DNA from 2 places in the Sphingobacterium sp. UBA1897 genome. Region 2 is predicted to be linked to the other one. Evidence: riboswitches for the same ligand, from Rfam matches in the RefSeq annotation. Region 2 holds a riboswitch; the other holds the start of a gene.
What was found. Region 2 has a riboswitch for thiamine pyrophosphate ahead of thiS (sulfur carrier protein ThiS). Riboswitches for the same ligand answer to the same signal wherever they lie in the genome.
Positions count from the first base shown of each region.

Region 1 (16,844 bases), on a different contig from region 2:
TTAAGCTCTGGTCACCTGAAAGCACCAAATGACCGCCATACAATAGAATAATAGCCACCATAATTACCCCCAGCAATTCGGAAACAGGTGAACTTAACTGTTGTCTTTTGGCCATGGAACGGCCAATATTTGCGTAACGCTCGTTCTCATTATGAAACCTGTTCTTAATAAAGGAGACTGCATTGAAAGCTTTGATAATCTTAATCCCAGACAATGCTTCGTCCAAATAGGAAATCATATTTCCATACGACTCCTGTGCTGCATGCGCTTGACTTTTGAGATTCTTAACGATTCTTGCGATAAAAAATGCAGAGACGGGAATGACCAAGAGTGAAAAGAATGTCAATTGTGCAGAGATATTAAAAAGCATCACAATATAGGCGATCAATTGCAGGGGTTCCTTAAAAACCACCTGTAAAGTGCCCGTCACAGAATACTGCACGACTTGTACATCGGACGCAACTTTAGAAACAATATCTCCTTTTCGCTGCCCCGTAAAATAGCCAACATGCAGATCCATTACACTATCAAATACTGCTCTACGCAATTTGAGCAAAGTATGAATACGGAAATTCTCCATAATACGCTGACAGAAATAACGAAACAGATTACTGATAAATACGGAGCTCACAATTGCAATACAGACCCTTTGCAATGCGCCATAGGCACCAAACTGCTCATTTGCTACCGATGCATAGTAATTGAACCAACCTAAAATATCTGTATACGTTTCAGGTTTCACGACTTCAACAGCAGCTTCACAAGCTTCTTTTCCTGTTTTAAAAAGTGTATGGAGTAATGGAGCAAGCAATGCTAAATTCAAAGTGCTAAATATAACCGTGATCAGCGTGCAAATTACATAGGGGATTGCAAATTTCTCAATGGGTTTAGCAAACGATAAGAGCCTAAAATATGTTTTCATTTATTTTGAACTAAGACAAATTACCTTTATACGAAAAGTCATTCGTCGGTCTCTCCTCTACCTTTCAGATTTTTGACGAGGAAATTGAACAAAAATAACAAATTAATCAAGAAAAGCACATATCCTGGTAAGGGACTATAAAATTGTTGCATCTCAAGACTAAAGCATTCAGCTTGTTCAGCTTGAAAAATCGATAAAAAAATCTCCTTTTATATAGATAATTCCCTAATTTAGCCTTATTCAAATACCAAATTTATTAAAATAAAATGCAAATAGACGTTGCCAAAAGATTGCAGCATACTGAAGAATATTATTTCTCCAAAAAATTAAGAGAAATAGATGAGTTAAACAAGCAGGGTGCGCGTGTAATCAACCTAGGAATTGGAAGTCCAGACTTGCCCCCACACCCGGAGGTGATCGAGACATTAAATACGAATGCCCAACTTCCAAATGTGCATGGCTATCAAAATTATAAAGGCGCCCCCGCCCTACGACAAGCCGTTGCAGATTGGTATCAACGTTATTATAACGCGACTTTTAATCCCAATACAGAAATATTACCCTTAATAGGATCAAAGGAAGGTATTGTGCACATCTGTATGACCTATCTTCAGGAAGGAGACCAAGCACTTATACCCAATCCTGGCTACCCAGCTTATGCTGCTGCAGTGAGATTGAGTGGTGCTGAAGCGATCACCTATAATCTTACACAAGAGAAAAATTGGCTTATTGATCTAAATGAGCTCAAAAAACAAGACTTGTCAAAGGTTAGACTGATGTGGATAAACTATCCTCATATGCCAACAGGTGCCTCGGCACCCGATGCATTTTATCAAGAGCTGATTCAATTTGCCAAAGAGCATAATATCCTGATTTGCCACGATAATCCGTATAGCTTTATTTTGACAGATACGCCAAGAAGCATTATGAGTATCCCTGGCGCGAAAGATGTAGCCATTGAGTTGAATTCGCTGAGCAAGTCTTCCAATATGGCGGGATGGCGAATTGGTGTGCTCGTGGGTGCCGAAGAACGTATAAACCAAGTACTCCGTTTCAAAAGCAACATGGATTCAGGTATGTTTTTACCTGTTCAGCTAGCTGCGGCAAAAGCCTTACAACTTGATGCCTCCTGGTATGCTGATCTAAACAAAATTTATGCTGAAAGACGTCAACAGGTGTATGAAATTATGGATTTGCTGGACTGTTCTTATCAAAAGGACCAAGTAGGTCTATTTGTATGGGCACGCATCCCTGAAAAATACAAGGATGGTTATGCCCTAAGCGATGCTGTTTTGGACAAGTCACGGGTATTTATTACACCGGGTGGAATTTTCGGAGACAAAGGCGATCAATATATACGCATCAGTCTCTGTGCCACAGTAGAGGTACTCAAAGAATCAATCCAGCGCATTAAAGATAATTTCTAAGACATTCGATATCGGGGCAGCTTAACTGCTTTGAAATTATCGATAGAATAATTGATCGACAAACAACCAGGGTATAAAGCGTTCGGTGTATAACATTTGAACAAAAATACGCTTAATATAATTGTTTACATATGAACATTGCCATTGTAGGCGTAGGCTTGATCGGCGGCTCAGTCGCCATTCGCCTAAAAGAAACAAAATTCTGCGACAAAATTATCGGTGTAGATAAGAGTCAAAAGAACTTAGATAAAGCGATGCACATCGGCTTCATTGACGAAACAGCAAGCTTAGAAGATGCGATTAAGAGCTGTAAAGTATTGGTGCTCACAATTCCTGTCGATGCCATTTTACATGTTGTTCCTCAAATCTTGGATCTGGTTACAGATCAGGTCGTCATTGACATGGGATCGACAAAAACAAATATTCTCAACAAAATCAAGGATCACCCTAACCGGGGGCGTTACGTTGCAGCCCATCCCATGGCCGGCACCGAGTATTCGGGGCCTGAGGCTGCAATACCGGGCTTATTCAAAAGCAAGATGATGGTCTATGTCGAAGCATTTAAAACTGATGAGGATGCTTTCGAGATCGCCGATGCCATCACCGACCAATTGGAGATGCGCAGCTGTTTTATGAATGCGGACGAACATGATGTACACACTGCTTATGTATCACACATCTCTCACCTAACCTCTTTCGCCCTCGCCTTAACGGTATTGGAAAAAGAGAAATCTCAGGGACGTATCTTTGAGCTGGCAGGATCGGGATTTGAATCTACAGTACGCCTGGCCAAAAGTTCGCCCGATATGTGGACACCTATTTTCAAGCAAAATCGCGAAAATGTACTCGAAGTACTCGAAGAACATATCAAGCAGCTTCAATCCCTGCACGATTCTATTGCCACGGAGGATTATGACAAATTGCACAAACTTATTACCCGTTCCAATAAGATAAAAAGGATCATTAAATAAAGGGTGCTCTAGTTAAAGCAGTAGATAAAAAAAGTCCACTTTTTGGTGGACTTTTTTTATTCATCTTCCAATTCATTGAATTTATCCAGGTCGGCTTTTGCCCCGATAGGATCTCCCAATTTTTCGCGAATTGCTGCGCGATATGAATACAAATCAGAATAATATGGATTCAAATCGATCGCTTTCGAGTAATCTGCCAGTGCGCCTGGTAAATCCTCCAACTTTTCATTCAAATCGGCTCGTAATGAATACACATAAAAATCTTCCGGATTGAGCGTAACAAGGCGGTCAAAATCCAATAATGCTTCCTCAAAATTTCCCAACCGCTCAAACAAAGATGCCCTTTCTTCGTATACGATCGATGAATCACGATCTATTTCCTCCGCTTTGGCATAGTCTTCCAGCGCACTTTGGTAATTACGATAGGATTCAAACACTTTAGCGCGAAATATATAGGCGGCAGAACGATTCTCATCAAGAGCAATAGCCTGATTGAAATCAGACAATGCCAATTCAAAACAGGTCAATTTCAGATACAAACTTCCTCTAAAAACAAACAGGTTGCTATCCTTGTTATCGGATTCCGCAATAGCAGCAGAATAAAGACCGATTGCTTTTAGATAGCTATAGCAATGAACATATTCAAGTCCCAATGAATTTATTTCGTCAGTACTCAGCTGCTTTGGCTTCGATTCCAGCTCTTGAATAACCAAATTATCGGCCTCAAAGTAAGTGAGTTCAGCTTGATTCTCCGCCCATTCCAATACACTATGGTAATTAAAATCCAGTCTCTTGGCAATCTGATAATCATAGAAAGCACCTTCGTCTTCATCGATGAGTCGATAAACTAAACAACGGCTCGCATAAAAAAATGGCTCCTCTTTATACTGTTCGATTGCGCTTGTAAACGTTGCAATAGCTTGGTCATATGCCGCTATTTTAAAATAATAAAGCCCCAAATAGCTATAGGCAAGTGCATGATTGGTCAAAGCAATCGCCTGCTCAAGTAAAGCGACAGGATTGCCATCGCCACTGATTCCGACATTAAATCCTTCCAATGTAGATCTAATCGCGCTCTGTTGGACGGTATCTAGCCAATTAGCGGAAAAAGATGAACTCGCTTCCGGAAAAAATGATGAAATAGGTAAAAAAGAAAACTTAGCAAGAAGTACGGGTACTGGCAGTGTAAAATCTGATTCCACAAAAGTATTATTTTGTAGAATAACAGCTAGATTTGAAAACATATGCTTCATACCCAAAACTAAGCTAAATTTCATTACAAAAGAAATCTAACGGGAGATCAAGTATTATAATCGGGTATTCTTATCAACTAATTTCACCTGTCAGGTATAAGTATTTATAACGGACAATATCCCTCGAATTTGTAAATTTGATTAATTTTTCCTTTTTGAAAACATAATTGGAAACCTTCTCTTCCATCAAACGCAGGAACTCAACAAATTCAGCAAAAAAGTCTTGACGTTCTCCTGGTGTAAACTGGCTGTTTTTTACAATCCAAAAGAATTGCTCTTCATTTACATGGAAAGATACCTCATTCTTCTTTTCTTTTCGAAAAATGAAGATTGGGTCATTTTCTTGGTTAATAAATAAAGCAAAGCCTGTATTTCCACCATCCAAATTAACAACAAAAGCAGAAAAATGGACAGTACCGATCTGTAAATTTTCCAGACAAATTAATTTATGCAACATCAGGTTGACAATTAGATCACCTAAAATTATTAAGTTTTTATTAAAAAACAAAAAAAGGCCCACAAAATAATTGTGGGCCTTTTGTATTCGACGTAAATCTTATTAGAATGTAAATTTCACAGATGCATTCCAGGTTCTGCCTTGTCCGATCAACACAAAATTAGACGTGTCAATACCGTTCCAGCTGTTATTTACATCAGTAACTAAATTACTCGAAGTAGCTTCCGAAATATAGAACTTATTCAACACATTGTTCATGTTGACACGGAAACTCATGCTGTTCTTATCACTTACTTTGACATTGTAAGAAAGACCGGCATCCAAAAGATTGAAAGACGGTAATTTCATATAGCGTCCATAAGTTTGGCCATCTATTACTTCTCTACGATAATTCGATGCATACAAACGCTCATAGTATCTGTAGTTTGCGTCAACAGACAAACCCTTAAATACTTTATATTTAGCACCAAATCCATAAGAAGTTTGCGCTGCGTTACCAACATGTTCACCGGTTAAGTTAACCTGAGAACGTCCCAATTCGACGCGGTTATCGTTACGTATAACAGAGTTTACTGCACCATCGTATTTCCAGTCACCTATCGATAAAAACCCTGTTAGGCTTAATTTTTCGATTGGGCGGGCCTCAAAATCAACTTCTACCCCTCTATGCACCTGTTTTACACCGTAATTAGTTGTATATAAATAGGCACCTTCGACCAAAATACCAGGATCATTTGTTGGATTGTATTTTTTCACATCATCTGCCGTCGCCAAACTCGAACTACCCGTAACACGGTTTTCCCAAGTTGTGCGGTAAACATTCACATTCACATCCAAGAATCGAGAAGCAAATTTATAACCAGCCTCTAAACCAAGGATTTTTTCATTTTCAGCATTTTCATTAATATCATTTGCAAAATTCATGAAAATATTGTTTTGATAAGGCTGACGGGAATAGTACCCCGCATTACCAAAAACACTATGATGTCCCAATGTATAACTTACACCACCCTTCGTATTGTAGCCAAAGTTGTTTACGTCTTTAGAATCCTCATTACCTGGCGTGTATTGAAAATAATCAGAACGTTTGTTTTGTTGTTCGGAAACCGATCCTTGGAAAAACGCTGTAAAGCCATTTTTCGCATATTCCAATTGACCGAACAGACCTCCGTAACGGATGTATTGATTGTAATCCCAAGCTAAACGATCTTCACGTGAATCAGGCTTACTTGAGAAAGCTTTCCAAGGGTTCGTTGAGTATGTATTGGTAACCAATGGCTTATTAGGAAAATTAACATTACCGCCTAATACAACACCATTTGTATTTCCAAGTGGATCAGTCAATTTACGATAGTGTGTACCTTTATAGTCCCTTACATCAAAACCGACATTGAAATTCAAGGATTCTGAAAGTTTACGGTTATAGTTAGAAACTATACCAAACCATTGGTGATTGTTCACATCAGCAGCTAAATATTTGCCTGTATTATATTTATCACTTCTTAGCGATTGGCCACCCCCAGCAGCTAACGATGCGTAAACGACAGTTGACAAAGATGATTTATCATCAATCGTCCAGTCCCAGTTCAAGTTGGCTACTGGCTTATGATAAAAGTTCTTTTGTGCATTCATCATCACGCCGTTTGCATCCTTATAATTGTCGTTATAACGTCTGCCATTAGCGAGATAGTTAGACAATTTTGAGGTATAGCCTTGGTTGTGCCATTGTGGTGCACCCGTTACCATAAAGTTCAGGTTGTGCTTTTCATTCGCTTTATATCCAACAGACAAGAAATAACTTTGTCCAGCACCTTCTGTATGATCCATATAACCGTTACCTGACCACTGTGTAAACATAGCCGAAACAGCAAAACCGTTTTTCATCAGACCGGTATTGTAACCTACCGTTGCCTTCATAAACATATCGTTACCAACAGTGGTACGAACAAAACCACCCTCTTTCATTGCAGTGGATTGTGTCACGTAATTTACGGTTCCGCCGACAGATGAAATCGCTAATTTAGACGATCCCAAACCACGTTGAATCTGCACTAAAGAGGCAATATCTGTAAGTCCCGACCAATTTGACCAATATACACTTCCATTGTCCATACCATTGATAGGCTGACCGTTCAACAAAAATGCTGTATTGGACTGATCAAAACCACGTGTTGTCATAGAAGACTCACCAAAACCTTTTGCCTGACCAGTGATATAAACCGAAGGGGTATTAGCTAATGCTGAAGTAATATCCTGTGCTCCTACCCGTTCCTCTAAATCCTGCTTACGGATCGTCGAAACGGCAATCGGTGTCTTTCTTCCTGCCGCAATATCGATAACCCCATGACCGACAACAACAACCTCATCCAAATTTGTTGAAGATCCAGCCGTAAAAATTGGATTGATATTCAACGATTCCCCCGATTTCAGCATGATGTTTTCGAAAACAACAGGCGTTTCGCCAATGTAAGTTACCTCTACTTTGTAGGGGCCTCCTTCTTGAAGATTTGAAATTTGAAATTTTCCTTGGGCATCGGCTGAGCCACTTACTACTTGTCCACTTGGGATGTGGGTAATTTTAATGGTTGCTCCTTTAACCGTTTGTCCAGTAGCTTCTTTGACAACTCCTGAAACCGAACCAGTATTTGCTGTTTGACCTTGAACGGCACTATAACTAGCAAAAACAAGGGCAAAAAAAAGTAAAGACTTTTTCATGTTAGATGTGATTGTTTTGTTTTTGTGCCGCAAAATTAGGAATTGATTGTCTTTTTAACTAATTTTAACAATACCAATATGATGCAGTATCTCTATATAGAAAGAATAAATTTTAATCTTCCACAGAAAAACAGCAAATTTCAGCAAAAAGAGGCAATAAAAATACAGCATACATAAAATAAATACAATACATCCATCCTATTCATGAAAAAACATCAAAAATAGTCAGAATAATATTTTGTCTGTTTTGAATAAATCAAAACTTATCAATTTTACGATTTTTATGAATTGCATACAAGATTTTATAGCTTATCCCCATGCGGTGCTAAAAATTGTTTCTTTCAATCCGTCGTTTCCACCTACCTCCTTTTCTTCCCACAACAGCTGAAATAAGCCTATAAATAATTAACTTTAACTAATTTAAAAAATATGTTATCCATAGAACAAGCTTATACAGGCATTCTTGAACCGGAATTAATCGCTGAAATAGCGGAAAACGCGCATATAAAAACGTTCCGTGAAGGTGATCTCATCATTGATACCAATCAATATATCAAGGCGATGCCTCTCCTCTTGGATGGGGCAATAAAAATTGTCCGGGAGGATGAAGATAAAGGCGAATTGTTGCTCTACTATCTGGAAAAAGGTCAAACCTGTACAATGTCGATAGCCTGTTGCCTCGGGAATAAAAAAAGTGAAATTCGTGCGCTCGCAGAAAAAACAACGACTGTAGCCATGATTCCAAATGAGCTTGTCAACCTTTGGATGGGAAAATACCCTTCCTGGCGAAATTTCATCATATCAAGCTATTCAAGCCGTATGGACGAAATGTTACAAGCTGTTGATAGTCTAGCTTTTTCCAATATGGAAGAACGCATCATCAACTATTTAAAAGCCAAAGTGAAGCTGAATGACGACCGAATACTCACCCTTACGCATCAGGATATCGCTTCCGATTTAAATACATCCCGAGTCGTTGTCTCCCGAATTTTAAAAAAACTGGAACAGGAAGATAAAATAGTGCTGCTACGTAACGAAATTAGGGTATTGGTGGAATGAGCAAAACATTTGTATCTTTAGTTATACGTAAATTTCAAGAGCAATTAATGTAATTTTTAGATGAAGATAGAAAAATTAGGATTTATAGGATTAGGAAACATGGGGTATCCCATGGCTAAAAATCTAGAAAAAGCAGGATTCCCCCTTTCTGTTTACAATAGAAACAAGGCTAAAGCAGCAGGCTTTGAAGAGCAATCAATTATCAGAGAAGATATAGGTGAATTAGTCGATCATAGCGATATTATATTCTCCATGCTCACAAATGATGAAGCGGTCAACGAAGTTTATGAAAAAATCCTCCAAAGGGAGATCAAGGGCAAATTATTTGTCGATATGAGTACAATATCTCGTGAACGCTGTATTTCAATAGCCACTAAGCTAAAAGAAAAAGGCGCTGCTTTTATCGATGCTCCCGTTGCCGGCAGTACCAAACCAGCGACTGAGGGTACACTTATTATTATGGTGGGTGGTGATCCCGAAGACCTTCATCGCGCCCGACCATACCTCGAGCAGATGGGAAAATCGATCAAACATCTCGGCGCAAATGGCCAGGGAATCGCAGCCAAACTTGCGATCAACTATTTCCTTTCGACGATCTACCAAGGTCTCGCGGAGACGATCCTATTTTCAGATAAACTGGGAATTCAACGAAGCGATATGCTCGAAATCATCAACGATAGTGCCAGCGGCAGTGGGGCAACAAAAGTGAAAACACCATTATTGGTGGAAGAAAACTACAGTCCTGCATTCGCGCTAGACCTTATGCTGAAAGATATTCGACTGGCTCAACAAGCCGGTGCTGACTATCCCCTCCTCAAGACCTTACTCGAAACCTACGGGAAAGCACAGGATCAAGGTCTCGGACAGCTCGATGTCATTGGTATCATTGAATCCATCAAGTCGTAGCTTCAGGTTGGCGATAGTGAAAAAAATGTACATTGAAAATTATATTTAGTTGAGATGGACTCCAAATTAGGTTCATTTCTGATCACACAAAATAATAAGCGGAACAAATTATTTACAGATGAAAACAGTTATGACACTATTGGTGCTTACTATGGTCACCATGACTACGCAGGCCCAACAATTAAAACAGGTTTCTTACCAGGATGGTGAACAAAAACTCAATGGCATAGTAACCGCCAATAGGGCAAAAAAAGGCCCTGCTGTCTTAATTCTTCCGGCATGGAAGGGAATTGACAACGAAGCGAAACAAGCTGCATTGCTTCTTGAAAAAGAAGGTTACATCGCGTTCATTGCCGACATCTACGGTGAAGGAAATATTCCCTCGGACAACACCGCAGCTTCGAAAATTGCCGGTCACTACAAGACAGACTATAAAGCTTATCAGCATCGCATAATGCTCGCATTGGAACAACTGAAAAAAGAGGGTGCGGATCCGACGAAAATTGCTGTCATCGGCTATTGTTTTGGAGGTTCAGGAGCCTTAGAAGCAGCGAGAGCCGGCTTCCCCGTCAATGCAGTGATCAGTATCCACGGAGGCCTATCCAAAGCTGCCGACAGACCCAATGGTTCGATCAAAACAAAAGTACTCGTTGAGCACCCAGCAGCCGATAAAAGCGTATCAAAAGAAGATTACGATGGGTTGGTCAAGGAATTAAATGAAGGAAAAGCAGACTGGCAAATAATTACCTACGCAAATTCGGGACATACGTTTACGAATCCCGAGTCAGCCGAATATAACCCCGTAATGGCTAAACGTGCCTGGGAGCACACCTTATTATTTTTGAAAGAAGTATTAAATTAAATAGCAAAGTCAACAACAGCAATATCGACCCAAATGAATTATAACGCGAAACTGCACATTTATCCGATTATCATTCAGTTGTTGATATTGCTGTTATATAGTCCCAGCGCAGCATCGCAAACAGTAAAATCGCTAACAATAGCTAGCCCAACGCATGCAGTTCTTTTTCTAACCAATGAGTCCGATAAATCAACTGATTTTATCATGCGTCTACACGAAAAAAATGCTGCTGAGATTTTCAAATTAGTACCTTATAGCACAACAAAGTTACTGGTCACAAAAACCGATGCAAAAAAACTCACATTCATCGTTAAAAATCACCAGTGGACCATCGACGTATTGTCATTGAAGCAACGTCATGCCATGATCTTGTTTGATGGATTAGCCAAACCCAAGATCATATACGATAGTAATACCTATCTGGCAGCAGCCAAACCGATATTAAACACCAGCACACAAATTGCGTCAAAGAAAGCTTCTGCACAATATAATGCCTCACATTTCTTTGACTCAATCGCACAAGTTCAATTTATTCCATCCGGGCAATATGCAGCGGCTATTATCGCAAATTCCGCTCTTCCTCTTTATTACAGTCAGCGTAAAAATAAATGTGACGGCACTTATGTAATGCAGCAGTTTTCGGACGAAAATGCGGTGCAATCCGGTGCAATTATGACGACTGTATATGAAGAAGGCAAAGAGATCACATCGAACAATCTTTCCGGGGGAAATAATTATTACAACAAAAGATGCTATAATCAATTCGGACTTATCGACTCCATACAGTACCTTCGAAATAGTAAGTGGAGCAGCAGTACAATTTACCGGTATCTCCCAAATACCATTGTTTCCTACGATCCTACATTTGAATCGGCGATGATTTATCACTTGAACAGTAAACTCCAGGTTATAAAAAGTGAATCCATTCATTTTGTCTATCAACGGAGAGACTGGACCATTTACACTTATGATCAACAGAATCGAATTACTGAAGAGATTTCGGGCAGAAATGATCAAAGAGAAAGTCGCGTCCGCTATCAATATGATAGTCCGGAAACAAGTGACTACTCGCTGCGCCAAACCTTCGATCAAAGCGATCGACTGACAGCCGAAATCAAGCGATCGTACCGAGCCAACGAAACGATTGATGAGTTTTATTATGAGGGTGTATTACAACAAAAATCTATTGTAAAAGATCTCGGAAACTGTGCCTACGAAAGCTTGATCTATAACAAAGAGGGAAAGTTAACAGCGAAATATATACAGGCAAAGAAAACCAACTAAACGAACTGAAAAACTGCACTAAGCTCAGACAATAAGATTCTTGATTTTGACAAAAAAATATTCGACGAAATTCGGCAAAAAACACATTTCTGCACTAATTTTGATAGCGATACATAAACGTCAAATTGAGAAAAAGAAAACTGATCAGTCAACTTCATCCCATACTCTATTTTATTGCAGTATGGGCGAGAAGAGTGCAGCGCAAAGCCGTTTGGCTATTTGATAATAAGAAATACAGCACAGCTAAATCAACTGAAAAACTTCCCTTTCGTATTAAAAAGCATCAGTCTGTCTTATTAAAAAAACTAGGCGAAAATAATATGCAATTGCAGATTAACAAAGTTACCAACCTGAAAATTGCAGCAGCACAGATTAATAGCATTCTGATCAGACCGAAGGAAACCTTTTCATTTTGTAAACTCGTTGGACTACCCACTGTAAAAAAAGGATATCTGCCCGGCATGGAGTTATCCTTTGGTGAAGCAAGAGCGGGTATTGGCGGTGGAATCTGTCAAATATCCAACCTCATCCATTGGCTTGTTATCCATAGTCCACTCACCGTCAATGAACGTTATCACCACTCTTTTGATCCATTTCCGGACGATGGCCGTGTTTTGCCATTCGGTAGTGGAGCTACCGTCTTTTATAATTACCGCGACTATCAATTCACCAACAACACGCCTTACACCTTTCAAATAAATCTCTGGTTCACAGACAAATGTTTAGAGGGCGAATTAAGAATTGATCAAGAACTGGATTTTGCGTACCATGTCGTTGAAAAAGAACATCAATTTCTTAAAATAGACAATCAGTTCTTTCGGAAAAATGAGATTTGGCGCGAGAAATTTTTAAAGTTTCAGGGTGGAAAGATTTTGGAAACCGAACTTTTGACCAAAAATTTTGCCCGGGTTACCTATCCCCCTGTTGAATACATTGAAATTAGTGCCGATCAAAATCCGGCCGATTAATTCAACAAGCTAATGATCGAAAAATGACGGATATGAAAAGTCCTCTTTTTTGTTTAAGTTTGGTCTGGCTTTGGGGGTATTCTGTATAGAATTGAGATAGTCCCTTTGAACCTGATTCGGTTTATACCGGCGTAGGGAAAAGCAAAAATCCACTGTACAGCATACTCCTTTACTGCACAGGCTATCGCTCTTCTTCCCTCCAAGGCCGCACAGTATATCTTAGCATATGTAAAAAAATGGAAGATTCAATTATCAATTTATTAGAGCAGCTGAGGGTCGAAAAACCCCTTGTACACAACATCACAAACCTAGTCGTGATGAACAATACTGCCAACGCACTTTTAGCCCTAGGAGCGTCCCCTGTGATGGTACACAGCCCATTAGAAGTACGCGAGGTTGTCGATATTGCACAAGCTCTTGTCATTAATATCGGCACCTTGAGTGAAGATACTGCCGAAGCTATGCTGGTTGCTACCGAACATGCCAATACCATTGGACGGCCATGGGTACTTGATCCTGTTGGTGCTGGGATATCAGCATTCCGCAATGATTTATTATCCAATCTACTGGATCTCAAACCCACGGTTATTCGTGGAAATGCATCAGAAATCATGACGCTGTACAATTTCAACCAACCGAACACAAAGGGAGTCGACAGCACGACAGCGAGTAAAGATGCCCTCCGATTTGGCCAATTATTGCAAGAGCAAACCGGCTCCATTATCTGTATTTCTGGAGAAGTAGACTATATCCTTTCACAGCAATACCGGGTTGAAGTTTTTAATGGCAACCCTTTAATGACACAGGTAACTGGACTTGGCTGTAGTGCTACTGCGCTTATTGGTGCATTTCTAGGTGTTACAGACCAATATTTTGAAGCAGCTGTTGCCGGTGTATCCATTTTGAGCTTAGCGGGAGAACTCGCTGCCCAAACAGCAGCTGGACCGGGCACCCTGCAATTGAATCTCTATGATGAACTCTATCAGCTCAATGCAGAACGTCTAAAATCAAAGCTCAAGATCAAACGCTATGCGCATTAATCCGCTTTTTCCCTACCCTTTATATTTGGTAATTTCTGAGCGGGACTGTTATCCTCAAAATTGGCTCAATGTTGCCGAAGAAGCCATTATTGGCGGAGTCGATCTTATACAATTGCGCGAAAAGGCTGACGATCCGGCCACATTTTTGGATAAAGCCATCCGTTTGAAAAAACTGACCGATCATTATGGTATTCCGCTCGTGATCAATGATGCCGTAGCAATCGCTGCCCAAATCGAGGCATGGGGAGTACATGTGGGTCAAAATGATTTGCAGCCGCTCGCTATTCGCGAAAAATATGGTGATAAATTAACCATAGGCTGGTCCATAGAAGACATGCAACAACTGGAAAGTGAACAAATGTACACCGTCGACCACCTTGGTGTAAGCCCCATTTTTTCTACGAAAACAAAAGTAGATACGGTTACTGAATGGGGAATTGCGGGTTTAAAACAACTTCGGAGTAGGACGGAAAAACCATTGATCGCTATCGGAAGGATGAATTTACAAACAGCAGAAGAGACCTGGAATGCCGGTGCAGACTCCATTGCAGTCGTTTCGGCCATATGCCAAAGTCAAGATCCCAGAGCTGCCAGTGCACAACTAAAAGAACTATTAAAATGACAAAAGATAAAAAATACCGCGTCCCTACCGTACTCAGCATTGCGGGGTTCGATGGTAGCGGTGGTGCAGGTATACAAGCAGATACCAAAACCATATCTGCATTAGGTTGTTATGCCATGAATGTGTTAACTGCCTTACCCGTTCAGAACACACAAGGTGTAAGACGTATTTATGAAATTCCTACAGCAGCCGTCCAGGACCAATTGGATGCTATTTTTGACGATATCTATCCCGATGCAATCAAAATAGGAATGGTACACAATATTGAACTTGTGGAGCTTATTAGCAGCTATTTAAAAGAATATAAAGGGCCTATCGTATTTGATCCAGTCATGGTCTCGACCAGCGGGCACAAGCTCATTCACGATGATACAATTCAGGCCTGCATAGAACTTCTTTTTCCTTTAGCAACGCTGATTACACCAAATTTAGACGAGGTAAGTGTTTTAGTAGACGAAGTTATTGACAATGTCGAGAAGATGAAAAAAGCGGGAAATAGCCTATTGGCGAAAGGTTGTCAATCCGTTTTGATTAAAGGCGGGCATCTCCAAAGTCAAGAATTAACATCCCTGTTGTTCCAGCACAAGAATCCACCAATTGAATTCAAATCTCAAAAAATTAACAGCAAAAATACACATGGTTCCGGTTGTTCGCTTTCTTCAGCAATTGCGAGCCATTTGGCACAAGGCGTTGGTCTCGAGAGCGCGGTTGAATTCGCATTGGCCTATATACACGCAGCAATAGCTGGTAGCAAAGACCTCGTCATTGGCAAAGGAAATGGGCCATTAAATCACTTCCATAATCCGATTAAACTTATTCAATATGAACTGGACTGATCATGCCTGGGAATCCATAACAGCTATTTATTCTGATATACTTACTATGCCATTTATTGTTCAGCTTAGTGATGGTAGTCTTCCCCTGGATAAATTTCAATTTTACATGCAGCAGGATGCTTTCTATTTAGAAGAATTTGGCCGTGTGCTCGCCTTTATAGGTGCAAAAAGTGCGGATAACCAACAAGCATTGGACTATTTCGAATTTGGTCGCAATGCGCTTCTTGTTGAACGGGCATTACACGAAAATTACTTTCGGGAATTTGGTTTAAGTCCTGCCGACAAGAGCAACAAAATCGAACCAACCTGCCATCATTATGTCCATTTTCTTAAAAGCGTAGCCGCTTTCGAGAGCATTGAGGTCGCTATGGCGGCAACACTCCCCTGTTTTTGGATTTATAAGGAGGTCGGAGATCACATTGTATCGACAGCAAATACACAGGGAAATCCCTATTCCAAATGGATAGAAACCTATAGCGGTGAGGATTTTGCACAGGGCGTTATCAAGGCGAAAAACTACGTTGACAAAATTGCTGCAGAAACTACTGCAACAAAACGGGAGAAGATGCGACAAGTATTTATAACAGCTTCCCAATTAGAGTATCAATTCTGGTTAGCAGCCTACAAACGAAGGGTATGGTAAACAAACTATTGTCCGATACCGAACAGTTGATGTTCAAAAATGAGCATTAACGAAAATAGCACTCAGGAACAAAACTAGTGTTAATCAGTATTTTAAACGGATTTAAAGTTTTGGCATTACTATTATACTATAGGTGGCAGTTAACAATAGAGCGTGTGCATAAGCACATAAGAAACGATAAAAAGGGAAATTAAAATGAAACTTTCAGTAACAATAAATTTAAATTAATAATAGAAAAATAATGAAAAGAATCTTAACCATTGCCTTTATTTCATTTTTATATGTAGCTCAGGCACAAGAACGCGAAACACGCAAGATCACTGCTCCAGATGGCATTTCATCGGCAACTTCATTACGTGTAGATTATATTCACTCTAATCGCAACGAGGTTGTTGTTGAAGCAGATAATCCGGAGCATTTATCCCTTATCGAAACGACTGTAAAAAACGGTACACTCTATGTACAGTATAAAAGAAACAGTTCTGTCAGAAATGCGAGAAACAATCGCGTAACTGTTTACTCAAGCAAGATACCAACACGTTTTTCGGCATCTTCTAGCAGTTCAATTCATACCGATGAAACAATTAAGGCCGATAAAATTTCTGTTGACGTATCTTCTTCAGCAAGCATATCCCTTAAAAGATTAATTGCGGATGATATAAGCCTTTCAACAAGTTCTTCGAGTAGTTTAACAACGAATGTGAGCAGTAAAAATTTGCAGGTATCTGCAAGTAGTTCGTCCAGCCAAGACATTTCGGGAAGTGCTTCAAATTTAAATTTGAACACCAACTCATCGGCATCGGTTGATATGAGCCGTTTCTCAACAACAAATGCCCAAATACAAGCGAATTCGTCTGCAAATGTAACGCTCAGCGTGAA
Region 1 covers NZ_DDGR01000019.1:240,103-256,946, reverse strand. The annotation lists gene B4N43_RS11965 (ABC transporter ATP-binding protein) at 1-922, opposite strand, end outside; gene B4N43_RS11960 (pyridoxal phosphate-dependent aminotransferase) at 1,189-2,349, shown strand; gene B4N43_RS11955 (prephenate dehydrogenase) at 2,481-3,320, shown strand; gene B4N43_RS11950 (tetratricopeptide repeat protein) at 3,377-4,597, opposite strand; gene B4N43_RS11945 (hypothetical protein) at 4,647-5,030, opposite strand; gene B4N43_RS11940 (TonB-dependent receptor) at 5,133-7,745, opposite strand; gene B4N43_RS11935 (Crp/Fnr family transcriptional regulator) at 8,175-8,804, shown strand; gene B4N43_RS11930 (NAD(P)-dependent oxidoreductase) at 8,865-9,710, shown strand; gene B4N43_RS11925 (dienelactone hydrolase family protein) at 9,829-10,572, shown strand; gene B4N43_RS11920 (hypothetical protein) at 10,606-11,856, shown strand; gene B4N43_RS11915 (VanW family protein) at 11,982-12,824, shown strand; TPP riboswitch at 12,887-12,979, shown strand; gene thiM (hydroxyethylthiazole kinase) at 13,061-13,864, shown strand; gene thiE (thiamine phosphate synthase) at 13,854-14,486, shown strand; gene thiD (bifunctional hydroxymethylpyrimidine kinase/phosphomethylpyrimidine kinase) at 14,483-15,322, shown strand; gene tenA (thiaminase II) at 15,309-15,965, shown strand; gene B4N43_RS11890 (GIN domain-containing protein) at 16,207-16,844, shown strand, end outside.
Region 1: it holds a riboswitch for thiamine pyrophosphate, as region 2 does, so the genes downstream of both, thiM (hydroxyethylthiazole kinase) here and thiS (sulfur carrier protein ThiS) in region 2, are expected to answer to the same signal.

Region 2 (16,844 bases):
AACGAGTAAAATGTGGTTGATTCCCATGGTTTTGAGTGCCATTGCCTCCAGTAATAGTTCTGTGTTGTTAAGTGTTTTGCGTTTAATTTTATTGTCCATGCTAAAACCGCAATATGTACAGATATTTTGGCACTCATTACTCAGGTAAAGAGGGGCATAGAGCTGTATGGTTTTACCGAAGCGACGTTGCGTGATTTGTTGTGTTTTTTGTGCCATTTGTTCTAGATACGGTGCTGCAGCCGGTGAGATGAGTGCCCTAAAGTCAGCGAGTGTTAAATGGTCTTTTTCTAACGCATGTTGTACATCCTGATTGGTAGCGTCATAAATCTGCGTGTGGACGTCATTCCAGGAGTATTCATCGAGAATCGTTTTGAAATCTGTCATAAGAGAATCATCAATCAAATAAAAATGAAGTTAAGGGACTCGAACCGATTGCTTTTGATCCGATCTTTCCTAAACCGGCCTCATAAGCCTTTCGTCCCGCAATAACAGCCTCTTTGAATGCTTCGGCCATACGTATCGGATTATTGGAGACCGCAATTGCCGTATTGACCAAGACTGCATCGGCTCCGATTTCCATGGCTTTGGCGGCATCGGATGGAGCTCCGATCCCAGCATCTACAACCACAGGGACATTACTCTCCTCAATAATAATTTCGAGAAAGTCTAGTGTGCGAAGCCCTTTATTACTACCAATAGGAGCACCTAAAGGCATAACAACTGCAGTACCTGCATTTTCCAATCTTTTACAAAGTACTGGATCTGCGTGAATATAGGGCATGACAACGAAACCCAGTTTGGCCAGCGATTCAGTTGCACGCAGGGTTTCAATAGGATCGGGCAGTAAATAACGAGGGTCGGGATGAATTTCCAGCTTTACCCAGTTGGTTTCCAGTGCCTCCCGTGCAAGTTGGGCTGCGAGCACAGCTTCTTCAGCAGTTCGTGCTCCCGAAGTATTGGGAAGCAAATCGATTGCCGCCAGGTCGAGTGCACTGATGAGACTGTCGTCTGAGCTGGTCTGGTCGATTCGTTTGAGGGCAACGGTGACCAATTGGGAGGCCGAAGCCACAATGGCATCGCTCATTTCTGTGAGATTACCGAATTTGCCCGTACCCAGAAATAATCTGGATTCAAATACGCGATCGGCTATATGTAGGTTGCTCATAATAAAATTTTATTGATGGATGAAACAATGTTTGGAGTCTTGGTTACGATTCCGGAGAGTGCTACACCGTAAACTCCAATTTCTAATAGCTGTTGGATATCTTCAAGTTGGCTTATACCGCCAATTGCGAATATTGGAATAGGGGGCAAGCCTGCTAGGCGGACTTGTTGGATGATGTTTTCATATCCTGCAATCCCCAGTAGGGGACTTAGTTTTTGTTTTGTTGTGGTATAGTTGAATGGTCCGAGTCCGATATAGTCACAATGTTCACTTATTCTTTGTTTTACATCCGCAAAGCTATTGGCAGTACCGCCGATTATTTTTCCTGCACCCAATATGTCCCGGGCAGCTGTGACGCTGCAGTCATCCAGTCCCAAGTGCACTCCATCAGCATCTACAGCCGCTGCAAGCGAAGGATGGTCATTGATTATACAGCTGGCACCAAATTCGGAACAGGTTTGCTTGATCTGTTCTGCAAGCATGTAGCGGCTCTTTTCATCGGCGTTCTTCCATCTGATCTGTATCCATTTGGCCCCCGCATCCAGCGCTTTCAGTATGTTATTTTTTTGTTCAGTTAATGTTTGTCCCTGCGATATATATTGGAGTTTTTCCATAGTTTTTGTTTGCATGCTATAAAATTTTGAACGGGATCAGGGTGCTTCCATAAAGTACCATATAAGGCAATTCCATCTGCACCTTGCTGCATCGGGATAAGACAGTTGCCTTGGTTTATCCCTCCAAGACCGATGAGACCAACAGTAAAGTTGGAGCGTGACGGGAGCTGATCCAACCTTGCATTATACACTCCATACCCCACTTTTGAGATGCTTGGAAATAATGGACTTAGAAAAGCATAGGCCCAACATTCATCAAGGCTATTGAATTGATCGATATCATGTACAGATGTTGAACAGATCGTTGTAGGCAGCATTTGATTTGTTGATCTATTCTTTTCGTTCATATGAATACGTGCGATTCCGAGCTCAGCCGATAGGTGAGGGTGGGAATGTAGGACCAATCTGTCCAAATATGTGGAATCTATAGATTCCACATATTTGGACATTTGTAGGTCTGTAAAATGATACTTGCGCAAGTGCAGGATATCGAGTCCTTCTTTGAACAAAGCGTCTATAATCCCTTTTTCGGAAGGGATCGTTTCTGCTGCTGTCAAAGCGACGATCATGAATAAATCTCTTTTCCTTGTGCGATGAATTCCTGCGATTTTTCCAGCATCCCTTGTGCGGCACTATCTCTGATTTCCTGCGTAATTTTCATCGAGCAAAATTTGGGACCGCACATGGAGCAGAAGTGAGCCACTTTGGCCGCATCTGCCGGCAATGTTTCGTCATGATATTCCCGTGCTGTATCTGGATCCAGGGAAAGGTTGAATTGATCTTCCCATCTAAATTCAAATCTCGCTTTACTCAAGGCATTATCGCGGTATTGTGCACCTGGATGTCCTTTGGCCAAATCGGCCGCATGGGCAGCTAGTTTATAGGTGATTACACCGTCTTTAACGTCTTTTTTATTTGGTAAGCCCAGATGTTCTTTGGGCGTCACATAGCAAAGCATCGCACATCCATACCAACCGATCATCGCAGCTCCAATGGCTGATGTGATATGGTCATAACCTGGCGCAATATCAGTTGTTAAGGGACCCAAGGTATAAAATGGAGCTTCGTCACAACAGGCCAATTGTTTGTCCATATTCTCTTTGATCAATTGCATAGGAACATGGCCCGGACCTTCGATCATCACCTGAACATCGTGTTTCCAGGCGACCTTGGTGAGTTCGCCCAGTGTTTCGAGCTCAGCAAATTGAGCCGCATCGTTGGCGTCCGCAATGGCACCTGGACGGAGACCATCGCCAAGTGAAAAAGCAACATCATATCGCTTCATGATCTCACAGATCTCCTCAAAATGAGTATAAAGAAAGTTCTCTTTGTGGTGGAAAAGACACCATTTGGCCATGATAGATCCTCCTCTGGAGACAATGCCCGTTACTCGAGATGCCGTGAGATGGATATAACGAAGCAGTACGCCGGCGTGTATGGTAAAGTACGAAACACCCTGTTCGGCCTGTTCAATCAAGGTATCTCTGAATATTTCCCAGGTAAGGTCCTCGGCCACCCCCTTCACTTTTTCGAGCGCCTGATAGATCGGTACTGTACCGATTGGAACGGGCGAGTTACGGATAATCCATTCGCGGGTTTCGTGAATATTTTTGCCAGTGGATAAGTCCATGATGGTATCGGCTCCCCATCGACAGGCCCATACCGCTTTCTCAACTTCTTCCTCTATACTTGAACTTACAGCGCTATTGCCAATATTGGCATTAATTTTAACAAGAAAGTTACGCCCGATAATCATGGGTTCACTTTCAGGGTGATTGATATTATTAGGGATGATTGCTCTTCCGGCAGCGATTTCCTCACGGACAAATTCTGGTGTAATAGCTTTATCATGTGTTCTGGCACCAAAGTTTTGTCCTTTATGCTGATGATCCATTCCGGGGGTACTGGCCGTGAGCTGCTCGATACGTTGGTTTTCACGGATAGCAACGTACTCCATTTCTGGGGTAATGATGCCTTGCTTTGCATAATGTAATTGGGTTACATTCCTGCCGGCAGAGGCTACTTTTGGTTTATGGCTATACGCAAATCGGAGTTCATCCAACGTTGGATCAGAAAGGCGTTTTTGTCCATATTCAGAGCTTATGACAGCCAGCTGTATGACATCCTGACGATCCAAGATCCACTGTTCGCGAAGGCGCGGGAGGCCTTTTCGGATATCGATATGGACGGTGTCATCCGTATAAGGTCCAGAAGTATCATAAATTGTTACCGGCGGATTAATTTCTACCTCTCCATTCGTTAATTTGGTTGGACTCAAGGAGATTTGACGCATAGCGACTTGAATAGGAAATAGTTTTCCGGATACAAAAATTTTCTTTGCATTTGGAAAGGGTGATTGCGTAATTGTTTCAGCTGTCATTTTTTTCTGTATTGGGTGAATTACTCGGTTGATTTTTGTGGAATGGCTATCCGCCCTGAGATGCGGTAATTAAGATAATCTGATCGTAAGGTTTAAGTCTTGTCGTAGCCCAGTCCTTTTTGGGGATGACTTTGTTGTTGATGGCTACAGCCACGCCCTGAGTTTTGCCAGATAATTCCAAAAGCAACAAGCCTTCAAGTGAAGTAAGTGTGGGGTCGAAAAATCGAATCTGATGGTTTATTGTAAGTTCCATTCCTTAATTTTTTTGGTAAAACTTTAGGAATGGCTACACAAAGGCACAGCAATGCACCTTGTAGACAGCTCACTTTTCCCTACGCCAGTATGATCCGGATCAGGTTCTAAGGGTAAAATCTCAGCCTGCACGAGCAGACACCCCTAAAGTTGCGACTAAGATAAGGTTATTTTTATGAAAGTTGCAAGAAATTTATTTTGCAGACTTAGGCATATTGTGCAGGAAAGTACAGGTCAGTATGTGGAAAATATTTGATATATTAGTTTTTTGAATCAGCTAAAACAATTTAACAACCACCAAGAATAGTATCTTTTAATGCGTAGGATTTTATTGACAACACTGTTGTGTATCGCTAGCAACACTTATGCCCAACCTAAAAATAACTGCAGCGCCGTGCAGTTGACAAGCGAACATCTGGTCAATCCATTGGGTATTGATGCAATTCACCCGAGACTTAGCTGGCGACTTGAGGACCAACGTAAAGGTGCAGTACAACAAGCTTATCAGATCCTTTTAGGGCAAGATTCGCTGGCATTGCTGAAAGAGACAAAAGATAGCTGGGATAGTGGCAAACAGTTCAGCTCGGCTATGTTAGTGCCCTATAACGGCGTACAGTTAAAGCCACAGACTAAGTACTTCTGGAGGGTTAAAGTATGGGATAAGGATGGTGTATCAACACGTTCTGAAATAGCATCTTTCGAAACAGGAATGATGGGAATGGACCTTTGGAAAGGAAAATGGATCAGCGACAATAAGGATATTCATGCGCGGGAAACGCCTTATTTTAGAACAGAATTTAAGGCAAATAAGCAGATAAAATCTGCCCGCGCATATATTGCCGCAGCAGGATTATATGAACTTTCTATTAATGGCCAGCGCGTTGGCGACCATCGTCTGGATCCAATGTATACTCGGTTTGACCGACGCACATTGTATGTCGTGACGGACGTAACCCAGCAGCTTCAAAAAGGAGAGAACGCCATTGGCGTTGTTTTGGGGAATGGCTGGTATAATCATCAACCACTGGCCGTTTGGAACTTTGATAAAGCACCATGGCGGGCCCGGCCAACATTCTGTTTAGAACTGAAAATTGTTTATACAGATGGAACGACGGAAACCATTGTTTCGGATAAGCAGTGGAAGACTGCTTCGGGGCCAATCACCTATAATAATATTTACACTGGTGAGCATTACGATGCAAGACTGGAAATACCTAACTGGGATAAACCAAAATACGATGATTCGGCCTGGCAGGCTGTTCAGTATAGAAATGCGCCATCAGCGCATATCGTTTCCCAACAGATGGTACCGATTCGGCTCGTGAAGTCCTATAAGCCAAAATCAGTGACAAAGATAGACCAACGTACCTATGTGTTCGATATGGGCCAGAATATGGCCGGGATTACAAAAGTTAAAGTGAAAGGAGCTGCGGGTACTATGCTGCGTATCAAGCATGGTGAGCGATTGCAGGCCGATGGGCATCTTGACCAGTCCAATATTGATGTTTATTATCGGGGCGATAAGGAAAAGGAGCCCTTTCAGACCGATATATTGACCTTAAGTGGCCGCGATGATGAGTTTATGGCAAAGTTCGGTTACAAAGGGTTTCGTTATGTCGAGGTTAGCAGCAGTGCCGCAATTGCATTGGATAGTTCGGCTGTGACCGCCTATTTTATGCATAGTGATGTACCTGCTATTGGACAGCTCAAGACATCATCAGCGTTGGTCAACAAACTATGGACAGCGACCAACAATGCCTACTTATCCAATTTGATGGGCTATCCTACAGACTGTCCGCAACGGGAAAAGAACGGCTGGACAGGGGATGGGCACCTTGCGATTGAAACAGCTTTATACAATTTTGACGGGATAACAGTTTATGAAAAATGGATGGCGGATCATCGTGATGAACAACAGGAGAATGGTGTCTTACCCGATATTATTCCAACTGGCGGATGGGGCTACGGTACCGCAAATGGTTTGGATTGGACAAGCACCATTGCCATCATTCCATGGCAGATTTATCAGTTTTATGGAGACCCACGTGCATTAGAAGAATGCTACCTAAATATCAAACGCTATGTCGATTATGTAGACGGAATCAGCCCGTCTGGGTTGACAACGTTTGGGCGTGGAGACTGGGTGCCGGTGAAGTCACAGTCCAATCTGGAGTTGACCTCATCTGTTTATTTTTATGTGGATGCGACCATCTTGGCTGCTGCGGCCAAATTGTTTGGATACGCAGCAGATCAACAAAAATATGAACTGCTAAGCGAAAAAATTAAGACGGCCATCAACGCAAAATTTTTAGATGCTTCCAAGGGTGTTTATAGCAATGGAACACAGACCGAACTGAGTGTACCGCTCTATTGGGGTGTTGTACCCAATGAAATGAAAGCCCGTGTTGCCGCCAATCTGAATAAGAAAGTGGAAGAGACCAACTTTCATTTGGATGTGGGGGTATTGGGCGCTAAAGCACTATTGAATGCGTTGAAAGATAATGGCTATGCAACGACAGCCTATAAGGTCGCGGTACAAGATACCTACCCGTCTTGGGGATGGTGGATTGTAAATGGAGCGACAACATTGTTGGAGAACTGGGATTTAAAAGCAACACGGGATATTTCAGACAACCACATGATGTTTGGCGAAATCGGTGGTTGGTTTTTTAAATCTATCGGCGGGATTCTGCCAGATCCTAAACAACCTGGATTTAAACATGTGCTCTTAAAACCTATCTTCCCCCAGGAACTGAAAGAATCTTCTATTTCTTACGATTCACCCTACGGTAAAATCGTTTCCGAATGGAAGTTAAAGGATAAAATGATCATATATAATATCCAAATACCTGCTAATGCGACGGCAACATTTTATCCACCGGATAATGTTAGAAGCAGCGATATCGTCCAATTGGAGGCTGGTAAACATAGGCTGGAGCTGGAACTCAAGTAAGCATATGCTCCGACTTGTTGTTTCGTTGTCTTGACTGTTGGTTTTATTCTTTTATGTTATAATCTATTGGAGGGCTTTTGCGAGTTTACCAAGCTGTTTTAATTTTAAGGCGAGTTCATTGCTCCAGGGTAGGCCAACACAGAGACGCATGCAATGGTGAAATTGATCCTGCAAGGTGAAGATCCTTCCCGGTGAAATGCTAATCTGTAGTTTAAGCGCATAGTTGTATAGTTTGCCTGTATCGATGTGTTTTGGAAATTCAACCCATAGGGCGAGTCCGCCCTGTGGGCGGCTTATTTTAGTACCTTCCGGAAAATGGTCCACGATGATAGCGGCATACTGCTGGTAGTTTTCTGTTAATGATCGACGGAGTTTACGTAGGTGGTTTTCATACTTTCCTGTTAATAGAAAATTTCCCACTGCCTCGTTGATGATCGCTGTAGATGATAGGGAATGGATCAGTTTTAGTTTGATAATCTGTTCCTTGTATTTTCCAGGAGCGACCCATCCGACACGAAAGCCCGGAGCCAATGTCTTTGAAACTGACCCGCACCAGAGTACATTGCCATCTAGGTCAAAAGATTTGCAACATTTGGGGCGTTGGGTGCCAAAATGGAGGTCGCCGTAGGTGTCATCTTCGATCAGCGGGATATGATGTTTTGCTAGCAGTGATACAATTTCCCGCTTGTTCTCATCCGGCATACAATAGCCCAGAGGGGTGTTAAAATTGGGAACCAGTAAGCAGACTTTGATTTCGGGCAATAGCTTTTTGAGGGCTTCAATGTCTATTCCCGTAAGGGGGGCCGTGGCTATTTCCAGTACCTTAAGTCCCAGGCTAACGGCAAGCTGGAGGATACCCGGATAGCAGGGGCTTTCAAGAGCCAGTGTATCTCCAGGTTTGGTTAAGGCCATCAGACATAAAACCAAAGCATTCATACAGCCGTTGGTGGTAACGACCTCATCTTCGTTTAGATTTCCACCCCAGGCCAATGAACGTACAGCTACCATACGACGTAATTTTATATTGCCCTGCAAGGGCTCATATGCTGTGCCACCATCGCTGAGCTCCTGTGTAGCGAGAACGATTTCTTTTTTCAATTTCGCGGTAGGCAGGAGACTTCCCGAAGGAACACCGATCGAAAATAAGGTTAAATCCCGGCGCCCCATGGTTGAATACACCTTATTCATTAATTGATCTGGTTCTCGGTTATTGGCGATTGGAATAGGTTGACTGGCTGCGGCCAAAGGAAGCTGCAAATAGTTTGGAGGACTAACGAAGTAGCCGGACTGAGGTTTGGACCGTATAAGTGAACGCCCTTCCAGCTCTAAAAATATCCTTTTTGCTGTATTTATACTGATACCGTGTTCAGCACTTAGATTTCTCACTGAAGGTAGTTTCTCGCCAGCTTTTAAGACACCTGAATTAATTTTATTGGCAATATTGTCTGCTATTTCATTATACAAATAATCTTTTTTCATAAAATAAGGATTAATATCTGTTTTCAAAGGTAACTGTGTCCATTGAATTATCAAAAACTGTGACTGTGCTTAGTTCTTGTAATGGACGAACTTTGTGTAAAAGGTTGAAACATGGCAGAATTAAGTATAAGTAAATTACAAGAAAATACCGCAAGCGGTTGGTTAAACGGTTTTATTGGGGTGCTATTATTTAGTGGTTCGTTGCCGGCAACACGAATGGCGGTTTTAGCATTTGACCCCGTATTTGTGACGCTAGCCAGAGCTTCGATTGCAGGTATATTGGCACTGTTAACATTGATGGTTTTTAAGGAAAAACGCCCAGAAAGAAAACAAATGGGTTCGCTATGTATCGTTGCAATAGGATGTGTCGTTGGATTTCCCTTACTGAGCGCTCTAGCCCTGCAGCACATCACCTCTGCGCACTCTATCGTTTTTATCGGTATTTTGCCGGTATCGACAGCCGTATTTGGTATTATACGCGGTGGCGAGCGTCCGAAGCCAATCTTTTGGCTGTTCTCTGCTTTAGGGAGCCTACTGGTGATCGGCTATGCGCTGGCACAAGGACTAACAGCCTCACCTTTAGGTGACGTTTTAATGATTTTATCGGTCATTCTCTGTGGTTTGGGCTATGCTGAAGGCGCTAAATTGACCAAGACACTGGGTGGTTGGCAGGTCATTTCCTGGGCCCTGGTTTTGTCGCTGCCGCTGATGTTGCCACTTACTTTTATCTATCTTCCATCCACTTTTGATGCTGTACCTATGGGCGCCTGGGCTAGTTTAGCCTATGTTTCTTTGTTCAGTATGTTTATTGGCTTTGTTTTTTGGTATAAAGGACTTGCCCAAGGTGGCACGGCGACTATCGGACAGTTACAGTTATTACAGCCATTCTTTGGTTTGGCTTTAGCCGCCTGGCTTCTTCATGAACAAGTCAGTGTTGGCATGCTTGCTGTAACAGTTGGTGTTATCCTCTGTGTCGTAGCGACGAAGAAATTTGCCCAATAAATGCATTAGAAAAATAGAACTGGTTTATAGGTTCTCTCGGAAAACCATAAATTTATTAACTTTAACTTTTAGGGCATCGTTCGAGGTGTATTTGATCGAATGATGTCTATTATCTTGTATTGACAAAGACAATAGCGTATGATTTTACCGTTTGAACCTTATAATCCGATATGGAAAGCGAATTTCGACAGCATTCAAAATGAACTTCTTGCATTGTTGAAACCTATAAGGTCGAGGGTAGATCACATAGGCAGTACGGCCGTTGAGGGATTGTCTGCCAAACCAATCATTGATATATTGATCGGTCTTGAGGAAGAAAATGACCTTGATCGCATTCCGTTCCTGTTGCAGGGTAAATGCTATGTATATTATGAAAAATATAATGAGGATATGCCTTACCGACGTTTTTTTGTCGCCCTGATTGATCGGCCTGAAGTATTGGGGTTGCCAGAGCACATTGCACCCGACGATGAAATTCCAGTACGATTGCATGATCATTCGCTACGGATAGCGCATATTCACAGCATACCGTTGCAATCAGAACACTGGTTGCGCCATATAGCGTTTCGCGATTATCTGCGTGTACATGAAGAAGTAAGAGATCAGTATCAGGCGATCAAAGAAAAGTTGGTACTCCAGCAATGGAAAGATGGGAACGACTATAATGACGCCAAAGATGAATTTTTGAAAGAGCACGAAGCAAAAGCTTTGGAATGGTACAAAAAAGTTTACGGAACAATAAAATAGTAGAACAATGCAACGTTGCACAATAGCGTGGAGGCAAGGGATTACATTCTTAAGAAATTAGTGCAAAAAGAGATAGATTTAGGTATGAGTACATTTTTGGCAGAATTTGAGGATATTATCCATGATTTTACCCAGCAAATTATGGAATTAAACGAGGACGATTTTAATATGAAATTGGGACCAGATAAGTGGAGTAAAAAAGAAATTCTAGGTCATTTAGTCGATAGCGCTTTTGTAAATTACGGACGGTTTATAAGAGCTCAATTTGAAGAAAATCCAAAAATATACTATGATCAGGTAGCCTACTGTTCATCTGCTGACTATCAACATGCTGAGACCGTTAAATTATGCAATCTATGGCGATCGGTAAACGAGCAATTGTTGTTTTTGTTTCAGCATATAATTGCGAATAAACTGACACAAAGGACTTGTAATGACCATAGCCTCGAATTTTTAATGCATGACTATGTGATGCATTTGAAGCATCACAGAAATCAGATTTTGCCTGAATGATGAAATTTAATCCCTGATGAGTGGTGTCCTTACTTCTCAAGGATCTTTTGATAATATCAATTAAGAATTAAAGTATTTCTTTTATAATTAATAACTGCAAAACAATTGTCAGTGTAAACTTGTTGTCTAATAGGTGGTTCTATAGTTTTTACGCTAAGACTACCCAAAATAGATCGATGTACTGACTTATCCCACGGAAATACGAAGAGACTCTCTGCTACACTTCAAAAGGACACTAATTTTTAAAACATATGAAATCGAAGTCATTTTTAACCGCAATTGTCTCAAGCTTCTTATTGTTGGCTTGTAGTACCTCCACAAGGATAACAGATGTCTATAAAAATAGAGATCTGACTCCAAAACAATACCAAACAATATTCATTATTGCGATGACAAACCATGCTAAAGCACAGGAGGTCATTGAATCCAATTTGGCTGAAGCGGCTTCCATGCATGGCTACAAGGCTATTAAAAGTACTGATGTTTTTAAACGCACGTTCACCAAAGATGAAAGTCAAAATAAAGATTTAGTGATGAAAGCAGTACACAGTCTGAATGCGGATGCTATTTTTACTGTTACCCTGATCGACAAAACCAGCGAAACCCGATATGTACCGGGAAGTGGACCTTATATGCCTTATCCGAGGTTTGGATGGTATGGTAATTTTTGGAGCTATTACTCCCATTGGTACCCGATTGCATACGATCCGGGATATTATACCACGGATAAAATGTACTATCTGGAAAGTAATCTATATGACGTTAGTTCCGAACAACTGGTTTGGAGTGTGCAGTCTGAAACAATCAACCCTTCCAGCTTAGCTGATTTTTCTAAAAGTTATACGAAAGCCCTTGTTAAGGCTCTAGAAAAGGATATGTCCGCTAAATAACCATCGATAAAAGTATATTTAAAAGCTAGCTTCAAATTAAATAGTTGTATTGGTGTATAATTATTCTTTAAATTAGCGATGCAACCTCGTTAAATGTTTTTTATAGTATATTTGTAAACTAATTTGTGGTAGTGTTGTTATATTGACAAGCAATAAAGTTAGTTCAAATAAGATGAGGTAATGAGGTACAAAATATATAGAGAACAACAATTGGCCTGCGATTTGGATACCGCTTGGTCTTTTTTTTCTTCACCCATGAATCTTTCAGAAATTACACCAAAAGATATGGGGTTTGTTGTCGTCTCAGACTTTCGTCGGCAAGAAATTTCTGAGGGAATGATCATTGATTATTTGGTATCTCCGATCCTTCGGTTTCCGCTGAAGTGGAAGACCAAAATAACGCAAGTGGAAAAGAATAAAAGTTTTACTGATTTTCAACTAAAGGGACCTTATGCCTATTGGAATCATTTTCATGAGTTTATTCCGAATGAAAAAGGAGTGCTCGTGAAAGACAGGGTAGACTATGAATTGCCTTTGGGAATTCTAGGCACAATTGCGCATGGAATTTTTGTTAAAAAAAAGTTGGAGCAAATCTTCGATTACCGTTATCAGGTTTTAGAAAAATTATTTAATCAAACTAAGAATTAGTGATAACGAGTCTATTGCAGTTCACGTGACCGGCGGAAGGAGGTCAAATGAGCTTTTAAACATATTTTATGCTGTATACAATGAAGAAAATCTATCAAATAACCAATGGAGTTGCTTTGGTCATTACGGTGATTATTAATTACCTATCCAATACGGGAATTTTTAATGGGGAGACCATGGCAACGGTTTCTGCTAAATATCAAAATCTATTTACACCCGCGGGATATGCCTTTACCATATGGGGCCTCATTTATTTGGGGTTGTTTGGATTTGTAATTTATTTTGGTCCTTTTGTCAGACAGACAAACGAAAAGGAAAAAGTAGTTTTAAAAGTCGGATGGTGGTTCTTGATTTCTTGTCTAGCAAATAGTCTATGGGTCATTACCTGGTTGTATGACTATACCTTTTTGACTATTTTATTAATGATCTTACTTTTTGTGTCGCTATTAAAGATAATTCACCATACACAATCTATTGTGTTTCATGCTGCACGCAGCAAGCGTATATTTCTTAAGTTCCCTTTTCAACTTTATGCAGGATGGATTTCAGTGGCTTTGATTGCCGACATTGCAGCCTATCTCACGAAGATAGGCTGGGACGGTTTTGGATTACCAGCTACAACATGGGTTATTATCATGTTTGCAATTGCATTAATCATTCACTTATTGATGATATGGCAACGTCATATGCCCTTATTTGGACTTGTAGCTGTATGGGCTTTAATAGCAATTTCAGTTGCTAATAAATTAGTTAATAGTACTGTATATACAGCGGCTATAATAGCGGCTCTTATTGTTTTGCTAAATGTAATTGTATACTATATCCAATATCGTAAACGACTGCCTGTCTAGTGCTTACTGGTAAATGATAGTGGTTTGGCAATCAAAGTTTAAACTTTCCATTGTATTGTAGTCAGCTGCTATTTTATTGCTGATTCCGCAATCAATAGTTTTTGAAATTCTTTTCCGATAAATGGATTGATGACATGCTGAAATCCTTTTTGCAGCGTAAAGACAGTGATAGTCGCATCAGATTCCGGTGAATAGATGACATCTGTTCCCCACCAACCGCCATGATAGTAAGCGTTGAATCCCATGTCAAAATGATAAATTCCCAAACAGTATTTAGATTTATCTGGTGGTAAGATGTAGGTATGCATCGCTTCAAGAAGTTGTTTATCCTGAATGATTTTTCCATCAAATACATATTGGAAAAATAGGGCTGCCTCTTTGGCTGTCGCTGCTACCCCACCGCCTCCGTACAGATCCCACGAAGGATCAATGGCATAAGAGTCCCAATTGTACTTGCTTGCGTACTGATGGGCGAGAGGCAGGGTGTTTTCAGGATATTGTTCTAAGTTTATAAACCATGTCTTTGTTAGATTTAATTCTCGGTATCTAAGTAAGTTTCGGATGGCTGCATAAAATGGCTGCTGTGTTTTTTGCTCAATAATTTCGGTAAGAAGTAAATAATTAATATCAGCGTAACTAAATTTTTCACCGACAGGCTGAGGGTTTCCGATATCGATGGATCTTTTGATCTGCTCGTCTTTTTTCCATTTATATTTAGGATGCTGATTGACGAATTCAAAATAAGCTTCATCTACATAATCTTGAATTCCCGAAGTGTGTGAGAGCAAATTCTTTATCGTAATTACCGCTAGATTATAGCCATCGCTTTCAAATAAATGACGTGTTTTTTTTGATAATAAATTTGCAATTGGCTGATCAATAGAAAGTTCACCTTTTTCCACCAATCTTAGGATTGCTGCGGAGACATAGGGTTTCGTGTTGCTCGCAATCAAAACAGGCTGTTGGTCTTCTAGCGCTTGGTTCGTGCTGGTGTCTGCTACACCTTTTGCATAGCTCCAGGAAATATTATGTTTCGGTGCTTCTACATGAACAATAATTCCTACTGCATCCTTATTTTTATCATAAATAGAATCTACTTTTTGCTTAAAAACGGTCTGTAATTGAGTAAATCCGATCAACGGAGTAAACAAGGTATTTAATAACACTATTTTTTTCATATGTTCTTTTCTAAACATTGTGCCTCAGACTCAAAAACTTTCTGAGCATTTGCTAAGTATTTTTCTTTACTACTTCACTAGCAATCGCCTCTGCACCTGCGAATGTATCGACGTCGCAGTAGGGGTAACGGATTTCGTTGCCTGTTGTGCTTGTGAAAATAAGAATTAAAATAATAATCTTGATGGTTAAATATGTGAAATAGCACATCGAGCTTATTTAATAAACTGAGTCTGTATTTATTGATGTTCTATTTTTGAAGCGAAATGCCTTCGATTTGACAATAGGAGTTTGATTTTTACACATTATTTATTTTAATATCTTTGCGGTGTCAAATTATTAATTATTAATGAAAAGAAATTATTTTACACTCTTTATGACGGTGGCTTTTGCCTCGATGTCTTTTGCACAAACGAATACAGCAGTTGAAGCCAAAGTTGAGGATCACCAGTTTGCCTACAATATCCTGACCAATATGTCTTACGAAATGGGGATCGGAAATAAAACAACATTGCGCTTTTCAGGACCTTTATCAGGAAGTTTATTATACAGTAAAACATCGATAACGATTAACGATTATCATCATGAAGATTCTGAGTGGGGATATGCATTTCGTCCAGCGGTCGATATGCAAGTGCGGCATTATTATAATTTAAATAAAAGGCTTCAGAAAGGAAAAAAAATAGCACACAATTCCGGCAATTATATTGCTGGGGTGCTTGGAGCCGCTGGTCCGTCCATATTGAAAAGTGATAATATGTATGTTGCTGATTTCACCCTAACTTTAGGCGCAATGTGGGGTATACAGCGCACTTATGGCGAGCGTTTTATGATGAATGTAGGTATCGGGCCAGGTGTGAGTTTTTATGACAGCCAAAGCGAATTTACACCTATGGGCGGTATAACGGTTGGATTTAGATTGGGAAAATAGATAAATAATTCCCATTTCTTTCCCAAATTGATGGATAGGTTTAGATTATTATAACATTTTAAATCTTAAATCATATGGTCAATTGGAATTTGGTAACCGGCAAGGGTGAAAAACTTTCTTCCCAGGATGTCAGAAGGAGTATTTTAACTTTTATCATAAAAAATCATCCTGGGAATCAGGTTGAGTTTATCGAAAAAAAACGCAGTTCATATCGAATAGATATCAGGGGTGGAGATGCTCTTATTTTCGATTTCAATGGACAATTTGTGAGAACAGATCGTGACTAGCCTGCTTCGATGATCTGAAATAGACTTCATATTTTAAAAAAGGGGCAGGAGCTCAGCTTTATGCTCCCCCCTTCAACGGTAATTATCTTTAGTGGTTTGACTTTTTTGTTTTAATTCCTTCCACCTGCAATTTTATTCGGTGGCTATTATTTAATCTTTGAAACGTTAGCTTTCTTTTCTATCATTACCCCGGTTTATTTCTTGTCTTATGCAAAGCCTATTCAATGTGTAAAATGTTAGATTTACGGTGTAAAAGAAGCTTATTGGAAGGACATGAGAAAAGTAATTGCAGCATTCAATATGACCCTTGACGGGTTTTGTGATCATACAGCTGGCATTCCCGACGAGGAAATACATCTTCATTATACGCATCTGTTAAATAGCGCTGATGTCATTTTATATGGTAGGATTACCTATCAGCTTATGGAATACTGGCGGCCTTTTGTGAAAAATCCCTCAGGTGAAAAATCAATGGATGACTTTGCATTGGCTATCGATAAAATTCCAAAAGTTGTTTTTTCAAACAGGCTAAAAAATGTAGACTGGGCGAGTGCAAAATTGGCCGAAGGGATGCTAAAAGATGAAATATTGAAATTGAAACAGCAACCCGGTAGAGATATTTTGGTTGGGAGTCGAAGCTTAATTGTCCAGCTGATGAATCTCAATTTGATCGACGAACTTCAATTGTGCATTTATCCCCTTGTGGTAGGACAGGGGCTTTCACTATTTGAACATATAAGCGATAGAATAGTTTTTAAACTATTAAAAACAAGGTGTTTCTCTAGTGGTTCAGTCCTCCTGTACTATCAGTACAGTCCAACATCTACTTCCTCATAAATTATTCCCTCGGGAAATATCGGCAACACAGCGGGAAATTCAGATACCTACAGCTCCTCCCATGAAATTTACATTTGTAATGTAATTTAAAAAGAATTCATTATGAAACATAAACATTC
Region 2 covers NZ_DDGR01000031.1:340,666-357,509, forward strand. The annotation lists gene thiH (2-iminoacetate synthase ThiH) at 1-384, opposite strand, end outside; gene B4N43_RS22130 (thiazole synthase) at 395-1,165, opposite strand; gene thiE (thiamine phosphate synthase) at 1,162-1,779, opposite strand; gene B4N43_RS22140 (thiamine phosphate synthase) at 1,740-2,348, opposite strand; gene thiC (phosphomethylpyrimidine synthase ThiC) at 2,345-4,159, opposite strand; gene thiS (sulfur carrier protein ThiS) at 4,206-4,412, opposite strand; TPP riboswitch at 4,472-4,567, opposite strand; gene B4N43_RS22155 (alpha-L-rhamnosidase) at 4,728-7,364, shown strand; gene B4N43_RS22160 (PLP-dependent aminotransferase family protein) at 7,428-8,843, opposite strand; gene B4N43_RS22165 (DMT family transporter) at 8,955-9,845, shown strand; gene B4N43_RS22170 (GrpB family protein) at 9,984-10,592, shown strand; gene B4N43_RS22175 (DinB family protein) at 10,677-11,105, shown strand; gene B4N43_RS22180 (hypothetical protein) at 11,357-11,995, shown strand; gene B4N43_RS22185 (SRPBCC family protein) at 12,176-12,643, shown strand; gene B4N43_RS22190 (hypothetical protein) at 12,724-13,494, shown strand; gene B4N43_RS22195 (serine hydrolase domain-containing protein) at 13,563-14,672, opposite strand; gene B4N43_RS22200 (hypothetical protein) at 15,020-15,601, shown strand; gene B4N43_RS22205 (PepSY-like domain-containing protein) at 15,676-15,888, shown strand; gene B4N43_RS22210 (dihydrofolate reductase family protein) at 16,162-16,725, shown strand; gene B4N43_RS22215 (spondin domain-containing protein) at 16,828-16,844, shown strand, end outside.